Allocatelliglobosispora scoriae: one gene and its partner. The protein of the gene in region 1 interacts with the protein of each later gene in a pairwise test. Links are inferred from orthologs where the notes say so. Each region holds a gene or a part of one and is shown in the gene's direction. Other genes may lie near its edges. The genes, in order: F4553_RS24730 and ndk.

Evidence for each region.
Region 2: the proteins of F4553_RS24730 (region 1) and ndk interact in binary tests that used the Escherichia coli proteins (3 or more experiments, as listed by UniProt). The link is inferred for Allocatelliglobosispora scoriae from one-to-one orthologs.

What each region holds. Positions count from the first base shown.
Region 1 is NZ_JACHMN010000002.1:4,198,319-4,201,548, forward strand. Bases 1-2,917 are described here. They hold F4553_RS24730 (uracil-DNA glycosylase), read left to right. Parts: upstream 1-1,080; coding sequence 1,081-1,755; downstream 1,756-2,917. Other genes in these bases: mdh (malate dehydrogenase), read left to right, coding at 1-944; F4553_RS40225 (biliverdin-producing heme oxygenase), read right to left, coding at 1,742-2,647. UniProt on the Escherichia coli protein: Excises uracil residues from the DNA which can arise as a result of misincorporation of dUMP residues by DNA polymerase or due to deamination of cytosine.
Region 2 is NZ_JACHMN010000002.1:2,239,529-2,242,764, reverse strand. The notes cover bases 279-3,201. They hold ndk (nucleoside-diphosphate kinase), read left to right. Parts: upstream 279-1,497; coding sequence 1,498-1,905; downstream 1,906-3,201. Other genes in these bases: ileS (isoleucine--tRNA ligase), read left to right, coding at 2,246-3,201; F4553_RS42435 (VOC family protein), read right to left, coding at 279-1,373. Also shown: F4553_RS15705 (DUF4233 domain-containing protein), read left to right, coding at 1-30; more of F4553_RS42435, read right to left, coding at 27-278; more of ileS, read left to right, coding at 3,202-3,236. UniProt on the Escherichia coli protein: Major role in the synthesis of nucleoside triphosphates other than ATP. The ATP gamma phosphate is transferred to the NDP beta phosphate via a ping-pong mechanism, using a phosphorylated active-site intermediate.

The sequences.
Region 1 (3,230 bases):
AGAAGGTCACCGTCGTAGGCGCCGGTTTTTACGGCTCCACGACCGCACAGCGGCTCGCCGAGTACGACGTCTTCGAGACCGTGGTGCTCACCGACATCGTCGAGGGCAAGCCGGAGGGCCTCGCCCTCGACCTGAACCAATCGCGGGCGATCGAGGGTTTCGAGACCAAGGTCGTCGGCGTCTCCACCGGTCCGAACGGTGAGGGCTACGAGGGCATCGCGGGTTCGGACGTCGTCGTCATCACCGCAGGCCTGCCCCGCAAGCCGGGCATGAGCCGGATGGACCTCCTCGGCGTCAACGCCAAGATCGTCCGCGGCGTCGCCGAGCAGGTCGCCAAGCACGCTCCGGACGCCGTGATCATCGTCGTCTCCAACCCGCTCGACGAGATGACCGCGCTCGCGCAGATCGCCAGCGAGTTCCCGAAGAACCGGGTGCTCGGCCAGGCCGGCATGCTCGACACGGCCCGCTTCACCAACAACGTCGCCGAGACGCTCGCCGTGCCGGTGGGCAGCGTGCAGACCCTGACCCTGGGTTCGCACGGCGACACCATGGTGCCGGTCCCGTCGCGCTGCACGGTCAACGGCAAGCCGCTCGCCGACCTGCTTCCCGCCGAGAAGATCGAGGAGCTCGTCGTCCGCACCCGCAACGGCGGTGCCGAGGTCGTCGCGCTGCTGAAGACCGGTTCCGCCTACTACGCGCCGTCGGCCGCCGCCGCCCGCATGGCGAAGGCGGTCGCGGAGGACTCCGGCGCGATCATGCCGGTCTGCGCGTGGGTCGACGGTGAGTACGGCATCTCCGGCGTCTACCTGGGCGTCGAGGCCGAGATCGGTGCGACCGGCGTCCGCAAGGTCGTCGAGACCGAGCTGACCGCTTCGGAGCTGGAGGGCCTCAAGGAGGCTGCCGAGGCCGTCCGGGCCAAGCAGGCTGACGTGGCTTCGCTGTAATTCTTTGTGGTGTGCGCTCGAAGGGCGGGGTCGACCGGTACGGGTCGACCCCGCCCTGTCGTGGTCCGGGTGCGCTCTGTCCCGACGCCGGGGTGTATTTCGAAAGTGTCGGACATGGACAGTAGGGTTGCCCGTTATGGCGTTGGATCTCCTTGAATTGCTGCCCGGGGCTTGGCTTGATGCGGTGAAGCCCTATGTCGACCCGGATGCGGTCGCCCGGCTCTCGTCCTTCGTTGAAGGCGAATATGCGTCGTCCACCGTCTTCCCGCCCAAGGAAGACCTGTTCACCGCGCTGCGCTACTTCGAGCCGGCGGGGACTCGAGTTCTCATCCTGGGGCAGGACCCCTACTTCAAGCCCGGTCAGGCTCATGGCTTGAGCTTCAGTGTGCGGCCCGGGGTGTCGGTGCCGCCCAGCCTGCGCAACGTCTACAAGGAGCTGCAGGACGACCTGGGGGTCACTCCGCCGTCGAACGGCGATCTGACTCCCTGGGCGCAGCAGGGTGTGCTGCTGCTCAACGCGGTGTTGACCGTGCGGTCGGGGACGCCGAACTCGCATGCGGGCAAGGGCTGGGAGGAGTTCACCGACGGGATCATCCGCGCGGTCAACGACTCGCCCTACCGGGTGGTCTTCGTGCTGTGGGGCTCCTACGCGCGGAAGAAGGCGCCGCTGGTGACCAACTCGCAGCACGTGGTGCTGGAGGCCGGTCACCCGAGCCCGATGAACCCGCGCGGCTTCCTCGGAAGCAAGCCGTTCAGCAAGATCGAGGCGGCGCTCGCCGAGGCCGGACGCGGCTCCATCACCTGGTCGTGAGCTGCTCCAGCACCTCGATGTTGAGCTCGTAGGCGATCCGCGACTCGACGACGATCCGCTCCCGCTCGGCGTCATCCCACGTGGTGGCGTCGAGCAGGTGGCGGTAATCCTCCTTGAAGGCCGCGAGGTCGCCGAGGTCGCTGAAGTCATAGAAGGACGTGCCCGCGCCGATCGTGCGGTCCACCACCTTGCGGATGAACTGCCCGCCGGAGAGGTCCCCGAGGTAACGCGTGTAGTGGTGGGCGACGAAGCCGCCCGGCCAGTCGGTGCAGACCTCGCGGATGCGGGCGGTGTAACGCAGGGTCGCTTCGTTCGGCGTGATCAGGTCCTGCCACTGCGGACCAAGCAGCGAGGCGAGGTCGTCCTCGATCTTCGGCAGCCGGGTCAGCGGCGGCAGGTGGAAGGCCTGCACGATCGGGTCGCCGGGGTTGGCGACGACGATCGCCTCCAGCTCGCGGTAGGCGTACCAGTGCTGGGCGACCATCTCCGCATAGGCCACGGCGTCGAGCTTCCCCCGCATCAGCTCACCGAGGTAAGGCACCCGCGTCGCCTTGTCGTGCAGGTCGGCGGTGGCGTCGCGGAGCTGGACGGAGAAGGCGGGCTTGATCCCGAGCACCGCCTGCGCCTCGTGGAACAGCCGCGTCACCTCGCCCCGGACCTGCGGGCGGGCGGTGAGCGTGGTGCCGAAGGGCACGCGGGCGATCGCGCCGCCGTCGATCTCGAACTCGATCCCCGTCGCGTCCAGCCCGCTCATGACCGCGCTGGTCGCGGCCGGGTGACCGCCGAAGGCCCGCACGATGAGCACGTTGTCTGCGGCGTGGTCGCTGTTCATGTGGTGTGCGATCTGCGCCACGACGTCGGGGGTGAAGGGATCGGCGGATGCTGTGCTCATCGGTTCTGCGCCTTCGACAAGGGGGTGACGGATACCGGGGTGCCCAGCGGGCAGGCTTCGCCGCAGGACCCACCAGCTCGCACCGAGGCAGGCTGCGATGAGCGGCCAGCTCAGGGCGAACCGGGCCATGCCGAGGGCGATGACGGAGTCGGCGGCGTAGAGCGGGAGGAAGACGGCGAGGCGGACGACGTACTGGCCGACCCACACCCAGCTCGCCCGGGAGTAGGCCCGCAGCAGTGCCGGGTCCTTGCGCCAGCGGGTCTTCTGGCCCAGCGCCGCCCCGGCGATGATGCCGAGCAGGGGCCACCGGACCGCGATGCTGACGGCCCAGGCGAGCGCGCTCGCGGCGTTGGTGGCGAGCTGTAGGAGGAAGACGTCGGCGACCCGTCCCGTACGCGCGGCGATGAGCGCGCCCACCGCGACGCCGAGCGCGCCGATGAGTGCCGCACGGGATTGCTCGTCGCGGCGGTAACGCCAGCCGGCGACCGCCACCGCGACCACGATGGCGGCGACGGTGCCGGCGATGAGGGAGCGCCCGACGAGGACCCAGCCGAGCGCGAAGGCGAGCGGCGGCAGGCTCGCG
Region 2 (3,236 bases), 2.0 Mb from region 1 along the record:
CTGCGGGTGCGCAAGCGCATCCTCGGTTAAGAACGAGCCCGCCACTGGGTGAGGTTGACCGCGTGGCCGTCGGGGTCCTTGAAGGCCGCGCCCCACAGCTCCAACCGCTCGCCCCGGTTGACCACGCGCGGTGCGTAGGTGAACTCGACACCCTTGCGGCGCAGGTCCCGATAGACCGCGTCGAGGTCGCCGACCTCCAGGTTGAGGTGGGTCAGCCGGCGGTTGGTGGTGCCCAGCTCGTCGGCGCGGCGCAGCACGATCCGGGTGTCGCCGGAGGCGAGGACGGCGCTGTTGTGCCCGCTGTCGATCTCGTAGAAGCCGAGCAGGTCACGATAGAACGCGACGCTGCGCGACACGTCCACGACGAGCATCGTGATCCCCACACCGTGGATCGTGCCGCCGAGCGGGCTGATCAAACCGTCGTCGATGTAGCCGGGCTCGACATCCTCGACCTGGCGCTGGCCGGGGACACCGACCACCAGCTCCACCACGTTTTCCCTGGCCGACGGCGGCTTGTCGGCGGCCGGACCGGGGTGCGCGTCGTTGAAGTCGATGACGTCGATCGAGGCCGGGACGACGAGCAGGTCACCCTCGATGAGCCCGCTCTCGTCCACTGTGTAGCCCCGGGGGCCCTCGTCGGCGACCTCGGTCATCAGCGAGCCCTCGGGGGTCGGCGGCGTCTCGGGCTCGGCCTCCGGGGTGCGGCGCGGGCGCGGGCCGGGGCCCGGTCGGCGGGTCGGCGGCGGGGTCTCCGGGTCGGCGTCGATGTCGAAGACGTAGTCCGCCTCGCGACGGGTGGTCGGCCGGTAGGTCTCGTCACCGGTGACCCCGGCGTAGATGTCGGCCTCGTCGACGTAGCGGCTGCGCTGCGGCTGCGGTGGGGGCGGCTGCTGGCGCTGCTGTGACGGCTGCGACGGCTGTTGCTGGGTGGGGGAGTCGACGAGCCGCACCTCGTCCCAGAGCACGCGCACGCGTCGGATGTCGTCGGTGGCGACCTGGATCGGCAGGATCGAGCCCACGGCGGGCCACTTCGCGACGGGCACCCGCGGATCGCGGATCTTCACCGAGGCGGCCGGGTGGCCGGGAGCGTCGATCTGCAGCATCATCTCGCAGCGCCCGTGGGTCAGCGACTGCGGTGCCTCATGGATCTCCAGCACGTATCCCGTGCCGTCCACCCAGGCCCGGTCGGCTCCCCGCATCGTGGAGGTCACGACGAGGCTGACACCGAGGACCAGGGCGGCGACGCCGATCGCCGCGAGCGGCCAGCTCGTCATGCCGGCACCTGCGGCTGCGGTATAGGCGCCGAGGGTGCCGAGGATGATCGCGAGTGTGACCCGTCCCGTCCCCAGCGGCTTGCGTAGACCGTTCGCCACGAGTTCCTCCCCTATCGCACCGCACGTTGGACTTCTTCGATACCAACATAGGCCGACGACGCGACCCGCAAAAGCCCACAGGTAGGCTGGTAACGCCTGTTCATACAGACAATTGGAGGAGCGCGTGTCCGAGCGGACGCTCGTATTGATCAAGCCGGATGCTGTTCGTCGCGGTCTGGTCGGGGAGATCATCGGCCGGTTCGAGCGTAAAGGGCTGGTCATCGATGCCCTGGCGCTGCGCAGCATGGACGGCGAGCTCGCCGACGCGCACTACGCCGATCACGTGACCAAGGCGTTCTACCCGCCGCTCAAGGATTTCATGACGAGTGGGCCACTCATCGCCGCGATCATCTCCGGCGACGAGGCGATCGCCGTCGTGCGGACGCTGGTCGGTGCGACGGACGGCCGCGCGGCCGCCGCCGGCACGATCCGGGGCGACCTGTCGCTCTCCAACCGGGAGAACCTGGTGCACGCGTCGGACTCCCCGGAGTCGTCGGCGCGGGAGATCGCCCTGTGGTTCCCTGAATTTTAATGCCGGACACGCCGCGATAACCGTCACAAAGGTCAGGGGCAGTCGGCGGGATCGACTGCCCCTTCGGCCGACCGCTAGCCGGTGACGGATGCCCGGGAGAAATGAGTCGCGGGGGGCGGTAGGCTAGGTGCACAGGCATCGACCCGGCCATCACCGGTGAGCCTCCGGAAGAAAGGCCCCATCAGGGGCTGACTAGACCCGGACGGGACGGCCCGTCACAGCCGATAACGAGCGGCCCATGCTGTGCAAGCAGCGCGGGCAAGCGAGGTGGTACCGCGGGCCCACGAGGCTCGTCCTCGCGGCACGGACGAAACGTGACGCGAGATGAGGACCAACCACCATGGCGTACCCACTGCATGAGCCGCAGGGCACCGTCCCCGCGAGTCCCGACCTGCCCGCGGTCGAGCGCAAGGTGCTCGACTACTGGGCGGCCGACAAGACCTTCGAGGCGAGCGTCGAGGCGCGTGACGCCGGGACCAACGGCGACAACGAGTTCGTCTTCTACGACGGCCCGCCCTTCGCCAACGGCCTGCCCCACTACGGCCACCTGCTGACCGGCTTCGCCAAGGACGTGGTGCCGCGCTACCAGACGATGCGCGGGCGCCGGGTGGAGCGCCGCTTCGGCTGGGACTGCCACGGCATGCCGGCCGAGGTGGAGGCGGAGAAGCAGCTCGGCATCACGACGAAGGCCGAGATCCTCGCGCTCGGCGTGGAGAAGTTCAACGACTACTGCCGCGAGTCCGTGCTGCGCTACACCAACGAGTGGGAGCGCTACGTCACGCGGCAGGCCCGCTGGGTGGACTTCGAGAACGACTACAAGACCCTCGACACGCCCTACATGGAGTCGGTCATGTGGGCGTTCAAGACGCTCTATGACAAGGGCCTCGTCTACGAGGGCTTCCGGGTGCTCGCCTACTGCTGGCGCTGCGAGACGCCGCTGTCCAACACCGAGACCCGGATGGACGACGTCTACAAGGACCGCCAGGACCCGGCGCTGCACGTGCTGTTCCAGCTCGACAGCGGCGAGAAGCTCGCGGTCTGGACGACGACGCCGTGGACCCTGCCGAGCAACCTCGCCGTCGCGGTCGGTCCGAAGCTCGATTACGCGGTGCTGGAGAAGGACGGCGAGCGCCTCATCATGGGCGCCTCCCGGATCGGCGCCTACGCCAAGGAGCTGGAGGGTTACGAGCAGGTCGACACCGTCACCGGCGCCTCGTTGGCTGGCAGGCGCTACACCCCGCTCTTCGACTACCTCGTCGACCAGGCCGGGCCCAACGCGTTCCAGGTGCTCGCGGCCGACTTCGTCAGCGACTCCGACGGCACCGGCGTGG